Regions from separate parts of the Pelosinus sp. IPA-1 genome, predicted to be linked through region 1. Evidence: riboswitches for the same ligand, from Rfam matches in the RefSeq annotation. Region 1 holds a riboswitch; each other region holds the start of a gene.
What was found. Region 1 has a riboswitch for S-adenosylmethionine ahead of metX (homoserine O-acetyltransferase MetX). Riboswitches for the same ligand answer to the same signal wherever they lie in the genome.

Region 1 (5,089 bases):
ATTATCATTTACAAGACATCGAATCCAATTATTATCACTCCTATCAAGATAAACAGTTTCAAATGTTTTTTGTTCGAATCCCGTACCCGTTAAATCAATTTTTATAGACCATCCTGGATTATCTACTGTTGTAATCTTCACACCATAACAATGCTCACAATTGTCATTACAATTATTTTTATACCAGCCGGCCAACCATTTTACTAAGCTCATTTCTTCAGACTCCTTCTGGATTTATCTATTCTAATCATTTTCCCGTTTCGAACCGTTACAGATACAATAATACATTTTAAAAATTTTTTCGTCTGCCAAAAGGTATACGTTTTAACATTTTTTATTATATTTATATATTTTTTACAAATTTCATGGCCAAATAGTAAAAGGCTGCAACTATAATATCCTCTACTAATATCATAGTTGCAGCTCTTTTTACTATATTGTTTTATTTTATAGTTACCTCAAGCATCACAATTTACTTTGCAACAGCCAAACCTTGATCCAAGTCTTCAATAAGATCTTCCACATCTTCAATTCCAATAGACAAGCGTACCATGTCATCCGGTACTCCAGCACTAGCACGTTGCTCTGATGTGAGCTGAGAGTGAGTGGTACTTGCAGGATGAATGACAAGAGACTTAGCATCTCCAACATTTGCTAATAGGGAAAATAACTGCAAGGAATCAATAAATTTTCTACCAGCTTCTAATCCACCTTTGATGCCAAAGGTTAATATAGCTCCTGCTCCACGAGGAAAATACTTTTTCGCCAAATTATAATCTGGGTGATTGGTCAATCCTGGGTAGCTTACCCAACTCACACTTTCATGTTTTGCTAAATGCTCAGCAACGGCTTGCGCATTCTCGGAGTGACGTTTCATACGTAAATGAAGAGTTTCTAACCCTTGCAAAAATTGAAAACTATTAAACGGGCTGAGGCACGCTCCTAAATCGCGCAGCACTTGGATTCGCAGGCGAATGATAAAAGCCAAAGGTCCTAAGGCTTCCGTATATTTTAGTCCATGATAACTTGGATCTGCCTCACTCAATAAAGGAAACTTTCCATTATCCCAATTGAATTTACCACCATCAATCACTAAACCACCCATAGATGTACCATGCCCGCCAATAAACTTTGTAGCAGAATGAACGACAATATCTGCGCCAAAATCTAGAGGACGGCATAAATAAGGTGTAGCAAACGTGCTATCAACAATTAATGGGATACCATTTCGGTGGGCCACTTCAGCAACTTTTTCAATATCAAAAATATCAATTTTGGGATTTCCAATCACTTCACCATATAACGCTTTTGTCTTTGGCGTAATCGCCTTTTGGAAATTTTCTGGATCCCTTGGATCAACAAAGGTTACCTTAATCCCTAAATTAGGCAAAGTATAGGAAAACATATTATAAGTACCGCCATAAAGAGTTGAAGAGCTGACAATTTCATCCCCTGCTTGGGCAATGTTTAAGATGGCTCCACTAATTGCAGCATGCCCTGAAGCAAAGGCTAAAGCTCCGACTCCACCTTCAAGAGCTGTAATGCGTTTTTCTAAGACATCAGTAGTAGGATTAGTCAAGCGACTGTAAATATTACCAGACTCTTTTAAACCAAATAAATTGGCAGCGTGCTCGCTATCACGAAAATTATAAGCAGTAGTTTGATAAATGGGAACTGCTCGTGATCCTGTTGTCGGATCTGGCTCCTGACCACCGTGAACGGCTAATGAATCAAAACGTAATTTTTCTTGTACTGACATGTTATACATCCTCCTAGTTTTTAGTTACTTTACCTATAGTTAGCTTTTTTATAAACTCATTGATCAAGGGCCTTAATAAATGAAAATCAATTAAAAAACCATCATGACCATGAGGACTTTCAAGTAAGGCATACTCGGCATCCACTCCGCAATCGCGCATAGCTTCCACCAATTCTTCTTGCTGGTAAGGAGGATATAAAATATCAGAACTTACCCCCACAACCATTACTTTCCCCGTAATTTGGGCTAAAGCATCCTCATAGCTTTTACAGCTATCTGACAAATTATAATAATCTAAGACTCGTAGTAAATATAAGTAAGAATTCGCATCAAAACGGCGCGCTAAGCTATTACCTTGATGATCTAGGTAATTTTCAATTTCAAAACATCCATTGCGGCGTTTCCGTCCAAATTTTCCTTCCATAGACAATTCGGATTGATAGGTAATCATACCTACCGATCGGGCAATTGCTAATCCTTTTTCTGGACCATTCCCGCCATAGTAATTTCCACCTTGCCAACCTGGGTCAAGAGTTATAGCTTGCCGTGCTACCTTATTATAAGCAATGGACTGAGAAGATGAATATCCTGGAGCGGCAATTGCCATAACACCATCCATAAAATCAGGATAGGTTACAGCCCACTCCAAAGATTGCATTCCACCCATGGAACCGCCAATAATTAACTTAACATGTTTAATCCCCAGCAAATCTAGTAATCGTTTCTGTACCTGTACCATGTCTAATAAAGTTATTTCCGGGAAATCCATGCCATAAGCCAGCCCATTTTCTAAGTTAGGGGAAGCTGGACCTGTTGTCCCTTGACAACCACCAAGCACATTGGCACAAATAATAAAATACTTATCTGTATCTAGGGGGCACCCTGAACCAACCAGTGGTTCCCACCAACCTTTTTCGTCATGCTGGTTATGGGCGGCTGGATGACTATCACCTGTCAAGGCGTGATGTAAGAGTATAACATTATCGCCGTTTTCAGATATATGTCCATAGGTTTCATATGCTACAATAACCTCTTTTAATATCCCCCCTAATTTGAGGTACAAGGGATTTTCTGTATCAGCTACTTTAGCCATCTTTAAATAAGGCCGCCACTTAAATCCTGGAAAGTAAGTTAACGTTGTCTGCATGCTACGGCTGTTATCTAACAGCATCCATATACCCTCTCCTCACCATCTCAAATATAAAAAAACCCCTCTTATAAATAAGAAGGGTTTTTATTACATAGTAAACCTTCTTATCTCCCAGGATTGCTCCTGCTGGAATTAGCACCACTGCATTACTGCCGGTTGCTGGGTGTCATTGGGCCAGTCCCTCCACCACTCTGGATAAGATTTAATATTTAATTGTAACGTTGTAAACCTAGTGCTATTACTATATCATGATGTAGCGCTAATAGCAACCATGTATTGGTGATTTCCTACGGATTTTTATCTTGTTCATTCTTGTCTAGCGGCTTAGCTGCCGTTGGCTGCAAGTTAGGAGAGATATTGATTCGTTCGGAGGAGAATAATATACCATCCTGCCACATTTGATAAATATAGACGGAAATTAAATGCACGACCGTCGTTGTAAATGCCCCAATCCCCGCAAGAGCATTTTCGTCAAGCCACACGAATATTCCTCGGCGGTGTAACAAGGGCTGTACCAAAAGGATTAATAGTAAACTGCCTATGATCTGAACAATTGCATACGACCAAAACCGCCCATAAGTATATTTGAGAATCCACATCGCGCCGATTGGCAATGCACCATAAACAAAACTTATCATTTCGCTAAGCGGATAAACATTCTCACGGGTCTCCCATACCTTCCAAGTAACGCCTACATCAACAATTAAAGTATTCGTTACTATTACAAACAAGGCTGCGGGCATCCATCGCTTAATTTCCTCTCTAGGCATGAAGAAGAGAGTTAGCCAAGGAAGAATTAACATAGACCATAATATTATTTGATTGCTCACAACCAAGCCTCCCATAATCGATATACACTTATTATGACCCTGTTGTGATTGCCTTATTCTGGACAAAATACAGCCTCCATTCTCCGAAAAAGGGTAAGAAGTTCTTTTATCTCACTACGAGGAATAGCTAATGCGTATTCCCTTCTCTTAAAGTAAAACTGTACTAGTACAGTTTTACTTTATCGTAATTGCGCTCCTTCTGGTAGAACTATATGATTATTCTAGAGATAAAAATTCCGAGTATATTAGGAGGTTTTATTATGAAGGGGTTAAAAATTGTGACAATCGGTGGCGGCTCAAGTTATACACCGGAGATTATTGAAGGATTCATAAAAAGATATGATGAACTGCCCATTCACGAACTGTGGTTAGTAGATATTGACGCAGGCAAAGAAAAATTAAAGATTGTAAGTGATCTTGCTAAAAGAATGGTCAAAAAATCCGGGGTACCAATGGAAATACACACGACTCTAGATAGAAGAGAGGCTCTGCCCAATGCGGATTTTGTAACGACACAATTTCGCGTAGGCCTCTTAAATGCACGAATAAAGGATGAAAGAATTCCATTAAACCATGGTTATATTGGACAAGAAACCAATGGTGCCGGCGGGATGTTTAAGACACTGCGAACTATTCCAGTCATACTTGAAATTGATAAAGATATGGCAGAATTATGCCCAAATGCTTGGCTAATCAACTTCACCAATCCCTCAGGAATGATCACGGAAGCTGTACTGAGATATGGGAAAAATAAGAAGGTTATCGGCTTATGTAATGTACCTATTGGCATGGAAATGGCAATAGCCAAACTATACAATGTTGAACACAGTAGAATTCGAATTGACTTTGCCGGTTTGAATCATATGGTATTTGGTTTAAATGCATATTTAGATGGTGAGAACATTACCAAATCAGTGATTGATAATATTGCTGCTGGCAAGATGCCGAGTACTGTAAAAAATGTTATCAATATTAATTGGATACCTGAATTTGTACTAGGATTAAATGTAATACCTTGTCCCTATCACAGATACTATTTCAAAAAAGATGAAATGTTGGAAAAGGAATTAGAAGAGTTTGCCAAAGGGGAAACTAGAGCTGAAACAGTAAAAAAACTGGAGGATGACCTGTTCGAATTGTATAAAGATCCGAATTTGGACATAAAACCACCACAATTAGAACAACGTGGTGGAGCCTACTATAGCGATGCAGCCTGTAGATTGATAAATTCAATATATAATGACAAGCGTGATATTCAACCCGTAGATACGAGAAATAATGGGGCAATTGCCGGAATTTCGCCTGACTCCATTGTAGAAGTAAGCTGTGTGATCACTAAAGATGGTCCTC
Region 2 (5,089 bases), on a different contig from region 1:
CTGGTTTTAAACGGTCAATACTCTTGACTCCAGATACTAAAACTTCCAAATCTCCTTTATGTCTAGCAAATAAGATAGAAAAGGATGTCAGCATAACTTCTGGAGGGGTATCGGCTGCAACACTTGCAAAAGCCTGTGAATCTGTGACTACTAGTTGAGGTGGCTGCCGCAAGTTTGCAAAGGCCTGTTTTAATTCAGTTTCTTTCACAACGATCGTCAAACCATCATGATCAAGAATATCTCTTATCGTTTGTACTTGTGGTAAAATCAACCTTCCTTTTGGAGCAGCTGAATCAATTGGGGTAACCAAAATAACTGTATCACCTTTTTTAATTAAATCACCAATCACGGGGGGCCCTTGCCAATCGCTCGGTGCATAGGTAACGATAAGTTGTTTAAGCGCCTCGATCCCCTTCTTGTTTTTTACACTAATCGGTAGAAGGGGTATATTGAAATCTTCACTCCAGCTTTTTATCTTTTCTTGGGATAACTCCATGATATCGCTTTTATTAATCGCTCCAATAATAGGAATCCTTTTTACTTTAATACCTTCAATTAATGCCTTTTCATACTGAGTAACTCCTGTCTCAGCTTCCAAAACGATGATTACCAAATCAGCTTTGTTCAGAACTTGCATTGTACGTTCAACACGAAGTGTGCCGAGATGGCCCGCATCATCAACACCAGCCGTATCGATTATCATAACAGGACCAATCGGTAAAATTTCCATCGCTTTATATACTGGATCCGTTGTCGTTCCTGGAATATCAGAAACTAAGGCTACCTTTTGATTCGTTAGAGCATTGATTAAACTAGATTTCCCTGCATTACGACGTCCTAGAATTGCAATATGTAAACGGGATGCTTTTGGCGTTTCTTCCATACTTATTCTCCTTCTTCAAGTTAATAATGAGGTAATACTAAATTTGATACCTATCTATTGCAAATAGGAAATTACAAGGCAATAAATAAAGGAACTCTTGCAAATGAATTAGCACATCTCCTATTTACAATCTGACATATCATCCCAAAAGCTTACAATGTAACTTTACAAAAAGTGTCAAATTATGTTTCACGTGAAACATAATTTGACACTTTTACTTTTTATACAGCAAATGTGCCGCGAGGCTTATTTGATACAGGGGTTTCATCCCCACTTAATGTTTCGATAATTCGATCTAAGTCTTCAGTAGAATAAAATTCAATCTCAATTTTACTTTTCAACTTACCTGGCTTAATTTTTACTTTTGTACCTAAGATCATTTTTAGCCGATCTTCTGCTTCTGATACAAAAAAATCTTTATCTTCCACTGTTTTTGTTTGCTGTTTAGCTTGCTTAGGTTTTTCTGTCAAACGTTTTACTAGTTCTTCTGCATCGCGAGCTGATAAATCATCATCAATGATGATTTCAGCTGCTTCCAATTGTAAGTCTAATGTTTCTAAACCTAATAAAGGTCTCGCTTGTCCCATAGATAATGTTCCACGTGAAACATAATCTTGAACTATTGGGTGTAAATTTAATAATCGCACCATATTAGCAATTACAGAACGACTACGTCCAATTCTCCTCGCAACTTCCTCTTGTGTTAAATTAAAATCATCCATTAAACGGCGGTAGGCTAACGCTTCTTCTATCGCATTTAAATCTTCCCTTTGTATATTTTCAATTAAGGCAATCTCAGTCATTTCACCATCAGTATATTCTTTTATAATAGCAGGGACTTCCTGCAGACCTGCTTGTTGAGATGCCCGCCAACGTCTTTCTCCAGCCACTAATTCATAAGAATTATTACTTTTTCGTACTACAATGGGCTGTAATACTCCATATTGCTTTATAGAAGACACAAGCTCAGCGAGTGCCTCCTCGTCAAATACCCTGCGGGGTTGAAACTTATTAGGAATAATCTGATTGATAGAAATATTACTGACAAGAGGCTTTTCCTCTACAGAATTAGAGCCAGAAAATAGCGCATCGAGACCACGCCCTAATCCTCTCTGTGAGTTATTACTCATCATCAATCACCTCTTTCGCCAAATCAGTGTATACTTCAGCACCTTTAGATTTAGGATCATATCGAGTTATCGGTTGTCCATGACTTGGAGCCTCACTAAGGCGAACATTACGAGGAATAATTGTTTGATATACCTTGTGACGAAAATGACTTTTAACTTCATCTACAACTTGAATGGATAAATTCGTCCGAGCATCAAACATGGTCAGAACTACACCTTCTAAGGATAATGCAGGATTCAAGTTTTTCTGTACTAACGTTATGGTGTTCATTAATTGGGATAATCCTTCTAGTGCATAAAATTCACACTGAATTGGTACTAATACTGAATTAGCCGCTGTTAAAGAGTTTATTGTTAATAATCCAAGGGATGGTGGACAATCGATAATAATATAATCATAATTATATTTGATTTTATCCAATACCCTTTTTAGTTTTGTTTCTCGTGACATAATGGAAACTAATTCTATTTCCGCCCCTGCCAATTGAATTGTAGCGGGTAATAATTTTAGATTTTCAATTTTTGTTTGTAAAATAACGCCTTCTATTGGAGTATCATTTACTAAGACATCATAAATAGATTGTTTAATTTTTGTTTTATCAAAACCAAAGCCGCTAGTAGAATTTCCTTGTGGATCAAGATCAACTAATAGAACTTTTTTACCTAAGTCTGCTAAACATGCACTCAAATTTACAGAAGTTGTTGTTTTCCCAACGCCTCCTTTTTGGTTGGCAATTGCAATTACCTTTACCAAATAGTTCACCCCATATTCTCATTTATATTTTAAGAAAGACTACGAAACGGCACTTTCGCTGCTAATTTCTATAATGCTAATTCATTCCACATTCTTAAGAACATTTCCTGCAAAAAAACCGTCATCTTAAGCAAAAGCACTATTATTTAAGTAACTTATAATAAAATAGTAAAGTAAAATGGCTAATCCACAATCTTCTTCGTTAAAATAGGTATTTTATACCTTTAGTGTATAAATGATACGCTATAAATATCAATATGATAAATTAAAAATATTGACAAGCCTTTGTTTTTAATTTATCATAATATCCAATTTAATAAATACTCTTATCTAGAGTGGTCGAGGGACTGGCCCTATGACACCCAGCAACCGGCAGTAATGCAAATGGTGCTAAATCCAGCAGAATTCAATTCTGAAAGATAAGAGGAAAGAACGGATTAAAAAAACAGCCTCTTTCCTCAACAAGGAAAAGGGCTGTTTTTTTATCCTATTATAATATATAAACCTAAGAACAGTTCTTGTTTTTGTTATGATGAAGCCAAAATTTTAGATAAGCCTGTTGCTTTTCAATAACTTATAATAATGTGAGGTTAATTATGAAACTATGTGATCTATTTAATCGAGAAAAAACCCTTGTCTCTTTTGAAATATTTCCACCAAAACAAACGGTTACTTTAGAATCGATTTTTAAAACTACCGAAGGATTACAAACATTAAACCCAGACTTCATAAGTATTACCTATGGTGCTGGCGGTAGCGCCTCGGATCGCACTCTTGAAACTGCAGATAAAGTCAAAAATACCTATCATGTAGAAGCTCTAGCTCATTTAACTTGTATCAATTCGCAAAAAGATGATATTGATACAGTGCTTAACCAATTGCAAGCCCATAATATTCAAAACATATTAGCTATGCGCGGCGATTATCCCCTGGACAAAGGGTCCCTAAAGAATATGACAACAACCTTTCCTTACGCAAAAAATCTAATTGCCCACATAAAATCCCAACATGATTTTTGTATTGCAGCTGCTGCTTATCCAGAAGGTCATTTAGAATGTCCTAACCTTGCGGAAGACACGGTTCATCTGAAAGAAAAAGTAGATAGTGGTACCGATTTTCTCATTACTCAAATATTTTTTGATAATGCTGTCCTTTATAACTTTCTAGATCGAATCAGACAAGCCAATATTACCGTCCCCGTTTGCGCGGGGATTATGCCCCTACTAAATAGTAGGCAAGTGGCTAGAATTCATGGTCTATGCGGAGCATCCATTCCAAAACCTTTGCAAAGCATTATTGAAAAGTATGAAAACTCGCCAAATGATTTTGAAAAAGCTGGAATAGAATATGCTTGTAATCAAATTACCGATTTAATTGCCCATAAAGTAGATGGCATACATCTATATACTATGAACAAACTAGAACAGTCTAAAACTATCATTCAAGAAACAGGGCTACGCTAACTAGCAGACTACCTAAGGAGGAGTGTTATGCCAATCTACAATCCAGCATTGAAAAATCTAGATATGAAAGAAATCAAGCGCTATTCTGGACTAACCAAGGCTTCCGAGTTTCCGCCCCATTTACTAGAACAAGCTTGTACTGAGGCACAAATAATATCACAGCCTAAAGTAGTATGGCAAATTTACGATTATAATCCAAACACTGCTACTATAATGAGTCCAGAGCCGCTAACCCTGTCATCAATAAAAATAATTGAACACTTGAAAAATTGCCTACAAGTAATCGTAATTGCTGTTACAATAGGATCTAGATTAGAGGAAATGGTAAGTGAATACTTTACAAAAGACGAGTATACCCTAGGATTATTACTAGATGCAGCTGGTACAACAGCTGTTGAAGTGGCGGCGGACCAAGCATGTGACTTACTTAGACAACAAGCAAATCAAAAGGGTTATTCGACCCTCTTCCGCTTCAGTCCTGGTTACGGTCAATGGGATATTACCGTACAACCCCAAATTCTATCTTTGGCTCATGCCTATGAAATCAATGTAACCGCGACACCCTCTTGCATGTTATTACCACGAAAATCCATTACTGCTATAATCGGACTCACCCCTAATATTTGTCAGAGTGCCCCTACTTCGCCTGCCAAAAAGGCTAACTGTCAACAATGTCAACAAGTAAACTGCTTAGCGAGAAAGGATTGAACTATTTATGATTTATATTTTTGATGGTGCCATGGGAACTATGTTACAGAATGCTGGATTACCAGCAGGTTCTTGCCCGGAGTTATGGAATATAGAGCAGTCTGCTGTTATTACTAGCATACATAAAAGTTATATTGATAATGGTGCAGAC
Region 3 (5,089 bases), on a different contig from region 1:
TGAAACAATGTGTAACCTGCTATGATAGTATTCATAGTTTAGGTCACATTGATTACATTGCTAGATACGCTCGTTTTAAAGATCCAGAAGTCTATTATCATGAATTTAAAGATTATATTGATGAGGTTTTACTTATTGTTGCCCAAAAGGGAAAAGCGTTGGAGATTAATACTAGACGGCTGGTCACAAAAGAAGCTGTGGAGATCATTATGCCAATCTACAAACGTTTTTATGAAGTAGGTGGACGTTTAGTAACAATTGGCTCCGATGCGCACCATGTAAAAGATATTGGCAGGGGTTTGGATGTGGGCTTTGAGATTGCAGAACGATCAAAACTTGATGTCGTATACTTTAAAGATGGTAAACCTCAGTATCAAAAATAAATGAAGTTCATCCCCTGATAAGACAAAACCCAAAAACACCAATAGCAGAAAGGTCCCCCTATTGTAGTAGTTTGTGCACTACATTAGGGGGACCTTTTTAATATATTCCGTCTATACCTACCAAGCTGGTATCAGGGTACCTTGATACCGTTCCTTCACAAAATTTTTAACTTCTTCTGAGTGATACGCTTTGATGATTTTCTCTAGATCCTTATCATATGTATCCCTAGTACGAGCCACCAACAACATAACATAGGGTGAGTTATTGTCCTCCAAGGCAAGTGCGTCCTTTACAGGTATTAAGTTTGCCATAGTAACATAGTTCACATTAATAAGAGCAAGGTCAACACTATTAATAACAGTGCTCATTTGCGCTGAATCAATTTCTAGAAAAGTAAGATGCAAAGGATTATCAACAATATCGTTTACTGTTCTTGTGTAACTTTCTATATTACGGCAGGTAATAAGACCTGTTTTTTCTAGTAGTAATAAGGCTCGACTGCCATTCGTTAAATCTTTGGGGATGGCAACTTTGCCGCCACTTGGTACATCGGACAAATTTTTTATTCTTTTTGAGTAGATGCCCATAGGGGATAATATGGTTTTTGCAATAGCAGTCAGTTCGTGATTATAATCTTCTTGTATAGAAGTAAGATAGGGCTGGTGTTGAAAACTGTTCATACGAATCTTTCCGTGATACAAAGAATCATTGAGTTTACTATAATCAGTAAACTCAATGATTTGAACATCGAGGCCATCCTTTGCAACTAGTGTTTTCACTAGGCTCATGATTTCAGATTGAGGGCCAGCTGAAACTCCCACCTTTATTGGTTTGTATACGGAATTCATATGTTGTAGACTATGCCACGACAATAATGCCGCGATTACTACTAGCAATAAGAAAGTCGTGAGGATTTTCAGCCTTTTTCCCACAAAGTTCCCTCCTGGTTTTTAAAATGCTGGTACGACAGCACCTTGGTATTTTTCATTAATAAATTTCTTTACTTCATCAGAAGTCAAAGCTTTTGTTAATTTTTGAATTTCGGGACGATTTTCATCACCTTTACGCACCGTTAGTATATTAACATAAGGTGAATCTTTTTGCTCAATAAATAGAGCATCTTTTGTTGGTACTAATTTTGCTTCTAATGCATAGTTGGTATTAATAACAGCAATCGCTACATCTTCAAGAACACGTGGAAGTTGAGGAGCCTCTAATTCGCTGATTTGAATGTTTTTGGAATTAGTTACAATATCATTTACTGTCGCACTAACACCTACACCGTCTTTTAATTTAATAATGCCTGCTTTTTCAAGAAGTGCAAGAGCACGGCCACCATTAGTGGGGTCATTAGGAATGGCAACTTTAGCGCCAGCAGCAAGTTCGTTTAGATTTTTAATTTTCTTAGAGTAAATACCCATCGGTTCGATATGCACTGCTGCAGTATAGGTTAATGCCAAATTACGTTCTGTAGAAAATTTAGTAAGGTAAGGAATGTGTTGAAAGAAGTTTGCATCTAATTCTTTTTCAGCCACAGCAATATTTGGTTTTACGTAATCAGTAAATTCAACGATTTGCAAATCAATGCCCTCTTTAGCTAAAGTTGGTTTAATTACATTTAAAATTTCTGCATGAGGTACTGCCGTAGCGCCAACTTTTAGTACAGTAGCTTTACTTGCTGGACTTGCAGGAGCCTTTTCTTGGCTGCATCCGCTCACTAATAGACCTAAACTAAGAATTCCAATAAGAACAAGAACCAGTTTTTTCATTATTTATAATCCCCCTGAAATTTTTTTATAGAAAGCACCTAAAAACTCAATTCGTGCTGCTCCTATTTTTTGTTGAGACGATTGGATAGATAATCGCCAGTGGACTGTACGATTTGTACTTGTGCAATTAAGATAATAACAGTGATTAACATGATATCAGCCCGGAAACGTTGGTAGCCATAGCGAATGGCTAAATCTCCTAAACCGCCGCCGCCAATGGCTCCAGCCATGGCCGAGTAGCCAATAAGACTAATAATTGTTAATGTTAATCCAAGTACAATTGCGGGCATAGCTTCTGGAATTAGGACCTTTGTAATGATTTCTCTAGGAGATGCGCCCATGGCTTGTGCTGCTTCAATGACACCATAATCAACTTCCTTGAGAGCTGATTCTACGATACGAGCGACAAAAGGGATGGCGGCAATGCTTAGTGGGACGATGGCCGCATTGGTGCCGATGGAAGTACCAACTAATAATCGAGTGACTGGAATAATAGCTACCATTAAAATAATGAAGGGTGTGGAGCGAGTCGCATTTACAATAGCCCCTAATATTCGATTAAGGGAAGTATTTTCAAGAATATGTCCTTTATTCGTAGTTACTAAAATAATACCTAAAGGTATACCAATGAGAGCTGAGATAAAGCTAGAAACAGCAACCATATAGGTAGTTTCCCATAAGGATTTAACCAGCAACGCGAGCATGTCTTGCGACATAACCAATCACCTCAATTCCTAATTCACGTGTTTTTAAATAACTAAGTGCTTGCTGAAGAGCTGCCTGTTCACCTGATAGTTCTACAATTAATGTACCAAAAGGAGTTGTTTGAATATGATCTATGTTCCCGTATAAAATACTGGCATCAATGTTAAAACGACGAATCATACTAGAAATAACAGGTTCTTCGGTAGAGTGACCAATAAAGGATAAACGCAAAATAAGATTGCTATCAGCAGTAGGTACTGGTGATAAGGTAATATCATTGAAGAAGTCTGGTAAGTTATGATTGATGATAGCACTAATAAATTCCTTAGTAGTATTTGCTTGGGGTTGAGTGAAAATATCAATTACATTGCCCTGCTCAATGATCCTGCCCCCCTCAATGACTGCAACCTGATTACAGATTTCTTTGATAACCTGCATTTCATGAGTAATAAGCACGATCGTGAGTTGGAATTTGCGGTTAATATCTTTTAATAATTCTAAAATAGACTTGGTTGTTTGGGGGTCAAGGGCAGAAGTGGCCTCATCGCACAAGAGTACTTTAGGGTGATTTGCTAATGCCCTTGCAATACCAACCCGTTGTTTCTGCCCGCCGCTTAGCTGAGATGGATATTGATCCTTTTTATCAGTAAGTCCAACTAATGCGAGTAAATGCATAACCTCTGTATCGATCTCTTCTTTACTACGCTTTGCCAGTTCTAAGGGGAAGGCTATATTTTGATAAACCGTCCGAGAAGATAGTAAGTTGAAGTGTTGAAAGATCATGCCTATTTTTTTACGCTGTTCTCGTAATTCTTGTTCGTTTAAAGACGTTAGTTCTTGGTCATCCACTATTACAGTACCTTTAGTAGGACGTTCTAACATATTAATGCAACGGATTAGTGTGCTTTTTCCAGCGCCACTTGTTCCGATAATCCCGAAAATCTCTCCTTGTTCAACAGTTAAATTAACTCCATTTAAAGCGTGAATTGTGCCGTTGTCGCTTTGGTATACTTTTTCTATATTTTCAAGTCTAATCAATGGAATCTTTCCCTCCTTATAATCTTTTGATGCATAAAAAAACCGCTTCACAATAATGAAGCGTGCTATCAATCTGAATTGCGCTTCATCTGCCAGGATTAGATCCTGTGGAATTGGCACCGTTTCACAAAAGTGAATGGTTGCCGCAGCTTCATAGGGCCATTCCCTCAACTGCTCTTGATGAAAAAATATTAACTTGTTGAAACATATATTATCATTTTTGAAAAATGGTGTCAAGAAAAAAATCACTTTGCAAATTAGGAATGGCAATGTTATAATTTCACTAAGTAAAGCTTAAAAGGGATAAAGGATTTATCCTACAGTAGGAGGAAAGAAATATGGCTACGAATCCCAAGTTGAAAGATGAACTGACAGATCAATTATTCCGTTCTATATTACTGCTAGAAAATGAAGAAGAATGTTATCAGTTTTTTGAAGACATTTGTACAGTAAGTGAATTGAAGTCTCTTGCCCAACGGATGGAAGTAGCACGGATGCTAAAGGCTGGTCATACCTATGATGATATTGTCGACAAAACAGGAGCAAGTACTGCAACGATTAGTCGAGTAAAGCGTTGCTTGAATTATGGTGCAGATGGATATAAGTTTATGTTAGAACGAATTGAAAGCCAAAATAAGTAGGGTCAGAAAATATTTCAACTAAGTTAGGAGTGTTTATTTTTATGGGTCAAGATGAATTCGTGCCACAAATTCCCTATGGTACAAGAGATTTTCTGCCGAAAGAAGCTAAGCAGAAACGCGCTGTAGAAGGGGCTTTAGCCCATTTATTTGCTAGTTGGGGCTATGATGAGGTTGTGACTCCGACGATGGAATATTTAGAAACAATGGCTGTAGGAGCTGGCAATGAGCTAGAACAGCATATGTTTAAATTCTTTGATAAGAACAACCGAATCTTAGCGCTTCGCTCAGATATGACGACTCCTATGGCGCGGGTTGCAGCGACTCGTTTTAAGGAAAGTCCCAGTCCAATGAAATTATTTTACTTAACAAATGTATTTCGTTATGAGCAAGCTCAGGCTGGAAGACAATGCGAATTTTATCAAGCTGGTGTGGAAATTATGGGAGTTTCTGAGCCTACCGCTGATGCAGAAGTCATCGCGTTGGCTGTAGAAGCCATGCTTACATCCGGGTTACAAAAGTTTCAAATTGGTTTGGGGCAAGTGGATTTTATTA
Region 4 (5,089 bases), on a different contig from region 1:
CTTTATTGCGCGGCAAAGAAACAACAATATGAGGAACTTCCTTGGCCATAGTACCTAGTTTTAATGCAATAAACCCTGGAACGGTAAAGGCTTTTCGCAAGGCTACTTCCCGGTCATATAAAGATTCATAGTTAAACCAATCACTAAAATCAGGTGGTTCCATCATATCACGGCATTCTAACAATAAAATGACGACTCCCCCCGGTTTTACTGCCATAAAGGCATTACCAATTGTTTTTGACCCTTGGTATAAATTGATATCTTTAGGAAATCCACCTGCAGAAGCGATGACCAAGTCAGCTTTACCGTTTACAGGAACACCAAAGATATCACTCGCAGTCTTACAACCTTGCAGCCAAGCTTCATGCCAGTGACCTGCCACAAAAGAAGCGAACTGTCCCTCTGGGGTAAAGACTGCATTGAGTAAAAATGCGGGTTTAAGGAGTTCTGCCATTTCCAACATATCGGCATGCATTGGGTTGTTTTCTAATTTACCCGCAATACACTCTAGGCTAACACCTTGCCCTACTATATCATGAAGGCACAAGCTGTGATTTCCCTGAATCGTGCTATAAGAAGAAACACCAGGCATAATTGCCTTACGTCCTCCGCCAAATCCAGCCATTAAATGATGAACAATACCACCTGTCAATATAACCTTATCTGCATTCACTACATGTTTATTTATACAGACATCTTTCCCCCGAGACGTTTGACCGATACAAACAAAATCGTCTGCTTCTGGAGCATAACTTTGCAAGATGGTAATACGATCAACCACTTCTTGACCAAAGGTTGCCACATTTTCTTCAGGTGTATGGTGTCGATGAGCACCCAGTGCCACAATTAGAGAAATATCTTCATCTGGTACTCCAGACTTATTTAATTCATTCAATAAGGTTGGTAAAAACAAATCGTGACGTACCCATTTGCGAGTAATATCACTGGCTATGATCATAATCTTGTCACCTTGCTGTACTACTTCCTTAAGAGGTGGTGTGCCAATCGGGTTATTTAGTGCAGCGGCTACAGCGGCTTCTACATCTACTAGAGCCTTAACTGCTTTGCCTTCTACCACGTTTAAGATACGTTCTTCAGGCAAGGCTATAGTAACTTCCTGATCACCATAACCAAAGGAAAATTCTTTTAACATATAGCATCTCTCCTATGCAATTTTTTCCAGCTTTTCTTCTACTTTTACAGCCAACGGCACATCAGGCTTTACAGCTAGCCATGCGATAATACCTACTACAGCCGAAGCTGCAGTTGCCACAATGGCGGCCTGCCATCCATAATTTGTTGCAATCCATGCCGTAACAACAGGAGCAGCAATACCGCCCAGGTTGCCCCAAAAGTTCATCCATCCTGACACTGAACCAGCAAATTTACCACCAATGTCAAGACAAGCAGCCCAGGATGCATTAAAAGTAAATCCAAGAGATCCGAGGGAGATTGTCAACCACAACACGTTCATGGAAGGTGTTGTCGCTACGGCTCCTAAATAAAGTGTCATACAACACAGAATCAATCCAGAAATCCCTAACAAGGTTCTTGACTTATACCGAGAAACACCTGACGCTACCAGCTTATCACTGATATAACCACACGTAGCCGTTACGATACAAAGTGCAGCCCAAGGAAATGAAGCGGCAATTCCCATCTTTTGCAGTGAAAAATTTTGTGCCTCCATTAAGTATAAAGGCAACCAGGCCAAAAATACAAACATAATATAGTCTGTTATAAAATATTGAATCCCAATAGCCCAAAATTGAGAAGATCCTAAGAAACTACGCCATGGTGCCAATTCTTTTTTATCAGCATTCGCACTGAGGCCTTCTTCTATATAATCAGCTTCCGCCACATCAACATAAGGACTGGTCCGAGGCGAATCCTTTGCGAGCCAATACCAAAGTCCGGCAATGACTAAACCTAACACACCAAAAATCACAAATACAGAGCGCCAGCCAAAAGCCATCATTAAGGCTACGGTAAGAGTTGGGCCAACAACCGGTCCAAAAAATACACCACTTAACATGAAAGAAGAGGCACGTCCTTTTTCACTAGGATTAAACCAACGATAAATAAAACGTCCTATAGCTGGCGCCATAGGTCCTTCACCTAAACCAAACATAGCACGAGTGGCAGCGAAAAAGGTAAAGTTACTACAAGCGCCCGTCAATGCGGTAAATATGGACCACCAAGTAGCTGCTATAGCCAAGACTCTACGATGTCCCCAAAACTCTCCCATAATACCACCTGGTATTTGCATAAATGCATAACCGACAAAGAAAGCGGTTTGTATTAAACCCATATCCATTTTACTAAAACCTAATTCCTGCATAATGCTTGGAGTGGCTACGGATAAATTTACTCTGTCCATGTAAGAAACAAAACTAATAAGAAACATAAGTCCTGCTAAGGTCCATCGAAAATTGGTTTTTTTCTGATTCATAAAATTTACCTCCCGGAATAAGCATCTAAGTCCTTCTAAGAGAGACCCTTTTCCATTAAATACATTATACGTTTGTAAAGTTTACATGTCAATTGACAAAAGAATCTGTCTTTTTAAACCTACTTGACATGACCTAGATCGCATGCTACTATTATTTTCAATAACAGCATATATTCATCAAGAGTTAGCTGAGGGATTGGCCCGATGAAGCTACGGCAACCACCGCATACTGCGAACGGTGCCAATTCCAACAGGAGTATTCCTGGGAGATGAAGATTATTTTGAAATAAAATCTTCTTCATCTTATGAAGAAGATTTTTTATTGTAAAGAAAAAGGAGTAAGTAGCATGAACCATAATTCACAACCAACCCAGGATCTAAGAAAATACGCCTCAGAAAAAGCTAGCCGCTTTACAGAATCAGTCATTCGGGAAATGTCTCGTATTGCCACTGCTCATAAAGCCATCAATTTGGCACAAGGATTTCCGGATTTTCCTGCATCAGATGAAATCAAAGAAGCTGCTGTTAAAGCAATCTTAGAAAACCACAATCAATATGCTATTACTTGGGGTACCAAATCCCTAAGAGATGCCATTGCCAAGAAAAATAAACGAGATTACAACCTTGACATTGATCCAGAAAAACAAATTACCGTGTGTTGCGGTTCTACAGAAGGAATGGTGGCAACGCTTTTGGCGACGATTAACCCTGGAGATGAAGTTATTATTTTTCAGCCGTTCTATGAAAATTACGGCCCAGATGCTATACTCTGCGGTGCAACACCTAAATATGTACAATTACATCCTCCAACGTTTTCCTTTAATCAAGAAGAATTAATCGCCGCTTTTTCTGAACGCACAAGAGCTATTATTATTAATACTCCCAATAACCCAACAGGTAAGGTGTTTAATCGAGAAGAATTAGACTTGATTGCTAAGCTTTGTATTCAATACGATGTTTTAGCGATTACTGATGAGATATATGAACATATCATCTATGACGAAATCAAACATATTCCTCTATCTACCTTACCTGGTATGGCAGATAGAACCATTACTATTAATAGTATATCCAAAACCTACAGTGTTACAGGTTGGCGTATTGGTTATGTTATTGCATCTCCTGAGATAAGCCAGTCCATACGCAAAATGCATGATTTCTTAACAGTAGGTGCAGCTGCACCGTTGCAAGAAGCTGCTGCTCACGCCATGGGTTTTGCTGCTACTTATTACGAAAAGTTAGTCGATTTTTATAGTCACCGCCGGGACTTTATGTTAAAAGAATTAGCTGCCATCGGTTTTGAGTGCATTCGTCCTGATGGAGCCTACTACATTATGGCTGATATCGCCTCCTTCGGCTGGAAAAACGATATCGACTTTGCTCGCTACTTAGCTGAAAAAGTTGGCGTTGCAGTCGTGCCAGGTTCTAGTTTCTATCAAGAAAATGCCAATGACAAACATCGTTTTATACGTTTTTGCTTTTGCAAACAATTAGCCACACTGGAAGCTGCAGTAGAAAGATTGCAAAAATTAAGATAAGACTTGGCTTAGGCCAAGTCCTAAGACGCAGGCGGAAGCCTTGTCGTTCTTACTTGGAATTAAGAAAGTGTTATACTTTCTGATTCCGTAAAATAATCCATTGAATTATTAAATAGGAGGTATATTCATTATGAAGAAATCAATTAAGTTTATTTCCCTTTTGTTAACCCTCATCTTTATCCTAGGCTTATCTGCTGGGTGCAGTCAACAAAGTACAGCAAAGATAGAAAAACCACTTAAAGTAGGCGTTACTGCTGGCCCCCATGCAGAAGTAATGGAGCAAGTAAAAAAAATAGCTGAAAAAGACGGCCTAAAAATTGAAATTGTTGAATTTAATGACTACATTCAACCTAACGTAGCTTTAAATCAAGGTGATATCGATGTTAACAGTTTTCAACATAAACCTTACCTTGATAACATTATCAAAGATCGCAACTACGATATCATATCCTTAGCAAATACAGTTATTTTCCCAATGGGTATTTACTCTAGTAAATTAAAAAATATTGCCGACCTACCAGTAAACGCTGTTGTTGCTATTCCTAACGACCCTACAAACGGCGGAAGAGCTCTGCTATTGTTAGAAAAACTTGGCCTCATTAAACTAAAACCAGGAATTGGCCTTAAGGCAGCTGTTACTGACATTGTTGAAAATCCTAAGAAAATTGTAATTAAGGAGTTAGACGCCGCACAAATTCCTCGTTCCTTAGCTGACATGGATGTTGCCGCCATTAACACCAACTATGCAATTACCGCTGGATTAGTACCTACTAAAGATGCGATTGCCATTGAAGATATTAATTCCCCATATGCAAATATCATTGCCGTACGTAGCAAAGATAAAGAAAACCCAGCCGTACAAAAATTAATAAAAGCATACCACTCGGATGAAGTAAAAGCATTTATACAAGAGCACTTTAAAGGTTCTGTAACAGCCGCTTGGTAAAAGTTAAATATATGTAATATGTAAAAAACTGCCCTTGGTTAAAAGGGCAGTTTTTTACATATATTTACGTTGTACTCTAACTAATCGTGCTGATAGACATATCGCGCCAAAAGCTAAACCAACAATCAATCCAATCCAATAACCAAAAGCTCC

Region 2: it holds a riboswitch for S-adenosylmethionine, as region 1 does, so the genes downstream of both, metF (methylenetetrahydrofolate reductase [NAD(P)H]) here and metX (homoserine O-acetyltransferase MetX) in region 1, are expected to answer to the same signal.
Region 3: it holds a riboswitch for S-adenosylmethionine, as region 1 does, so the genes downstream of both, QSJ81_RS03480 (methionine ABC transporter ATP-binding protein) here and metX (homoserine O-acetyltransferase MetX) in region 1, are expected to answer to the same signal.
Region 4: it holds a riboswitch for S-adenosylmethionine, as region 1 does, so the genes downstream of both, QSJ81_RS01425 (pyridoxal phosphate-dependent aminotransferase) here and metX (homoserine O-acetyltransferase MetX) in region 1, are expected to answer to the same signal.

Annotation. Positions count from the first base shown of each region.
Region 1 is NZ_BSVC01000002.1:481,788-486,876, reverse strand. It holds gene QSJ81_RS06055 (immunity 53 family protein) at 1-213, opposite strand, end outside; gene QSJ81_RS06050 (homocysteine synthase) at 473-1,759, opposite strand; gene metX (homoserine O-acetyltransferase MetX) at 1,773-2,930, opposite strand; SAM riboswitch class I at 3,011-3,111, opposite strand; gene QSJ81_RS06040 (hypothetical protein) at 3,197-3,739, opposite strand; gene QSJ81_RS06035 (6-phospho-beta-glucosidase) at 4,000-5,089, shown strand, end outside.
Region 2 is NZ_BSVC01000005.1:397,610-402,698, forward strand. It holds gene hydF ([FeFe] hydrogenase H-cluster maturation GTPase HydF) at 1-883, opposite strand, end outside; gene QSJ81_RS14685 (ParB/RepB/Spo0J family partition protein) at 1,105-2,016, opposite strand; gene QSJ81_RS14690 (ParA family protein) at 2,006-2,776, opposite strand; SAM riboswitch class I at 3,091-3,193, shown strand; gene metF (methylenetetrahydrofolate reductase [NAD(P)H]) at 3,364-4,230, shown strand; gene QSJ81_RS14700 (methionine synthase) at 4,258-4,938, shown strand; gene QSJ81_RS14705 (homocysteine S-methyltransferase family protein) at 4,946-5,089, shown strand, end outside.
Region 3 is NZ_BSVC01000001.1:753,659-758,747, forward strand. It holds gene QSJ81_RS03460 (histidinol phosphate phosphatase) at 1-383, shown strand, start outside; gene QSJ81_RS03465 (MetQ/NlpA family ABC transporter substrate-binding protein) at 501-1,316, opposite strand; gene QSJ81_RS03470 (MetQ/NlpA family ABC transporter substrate-binding protein) at 1,335-2,153, opposite strand; gene QSJ81_RS03475 (methionine ABC transporter permease) at 2,216-2,869, opposite strand; gene QSJ81_RS03480 (methionine ABC transporter ATP-binding protein) at 2,838-3,896, opposite strand; SAM riboswitch class I at 3,979-4,083, opposite strand; gene QSJ81_RS03485 (YerC/YecD family TrpR-related protein) at 4,235-4,537, shown strand; gene hisZ (ATP phosphoribosyltransferase regulatory subunit) at 4,579-5,089, shown strand, end outside.
Region 4 is NZ_BSVC01000001.1:323,323-328,411, reverse strand. It holds gene larAH10 (NPN-dependent 2-hydroxyacid racemase, LarAH10 family) at 1-1,153, opposite strand, end outside; gene QSJ81_RS01430 (MFS transporter) at 1,166-2,452, opposite strand; SAM riboswitch class I at 2,624-2,728, shown strand; gene QSJ81_RS01425 (pyridoxal phosphate-dependent aminotransferase) at 2,800-3,990, shown strand; gene QSJ81_RS01420 (MetQ/NlpA family ABC transporter substrate-binding protein) at 4,121-4,936, shown strand; gene QSJ81_RS01415 (MATE family efflux transporter) at 4,991-5,089, opposite strand, start outside.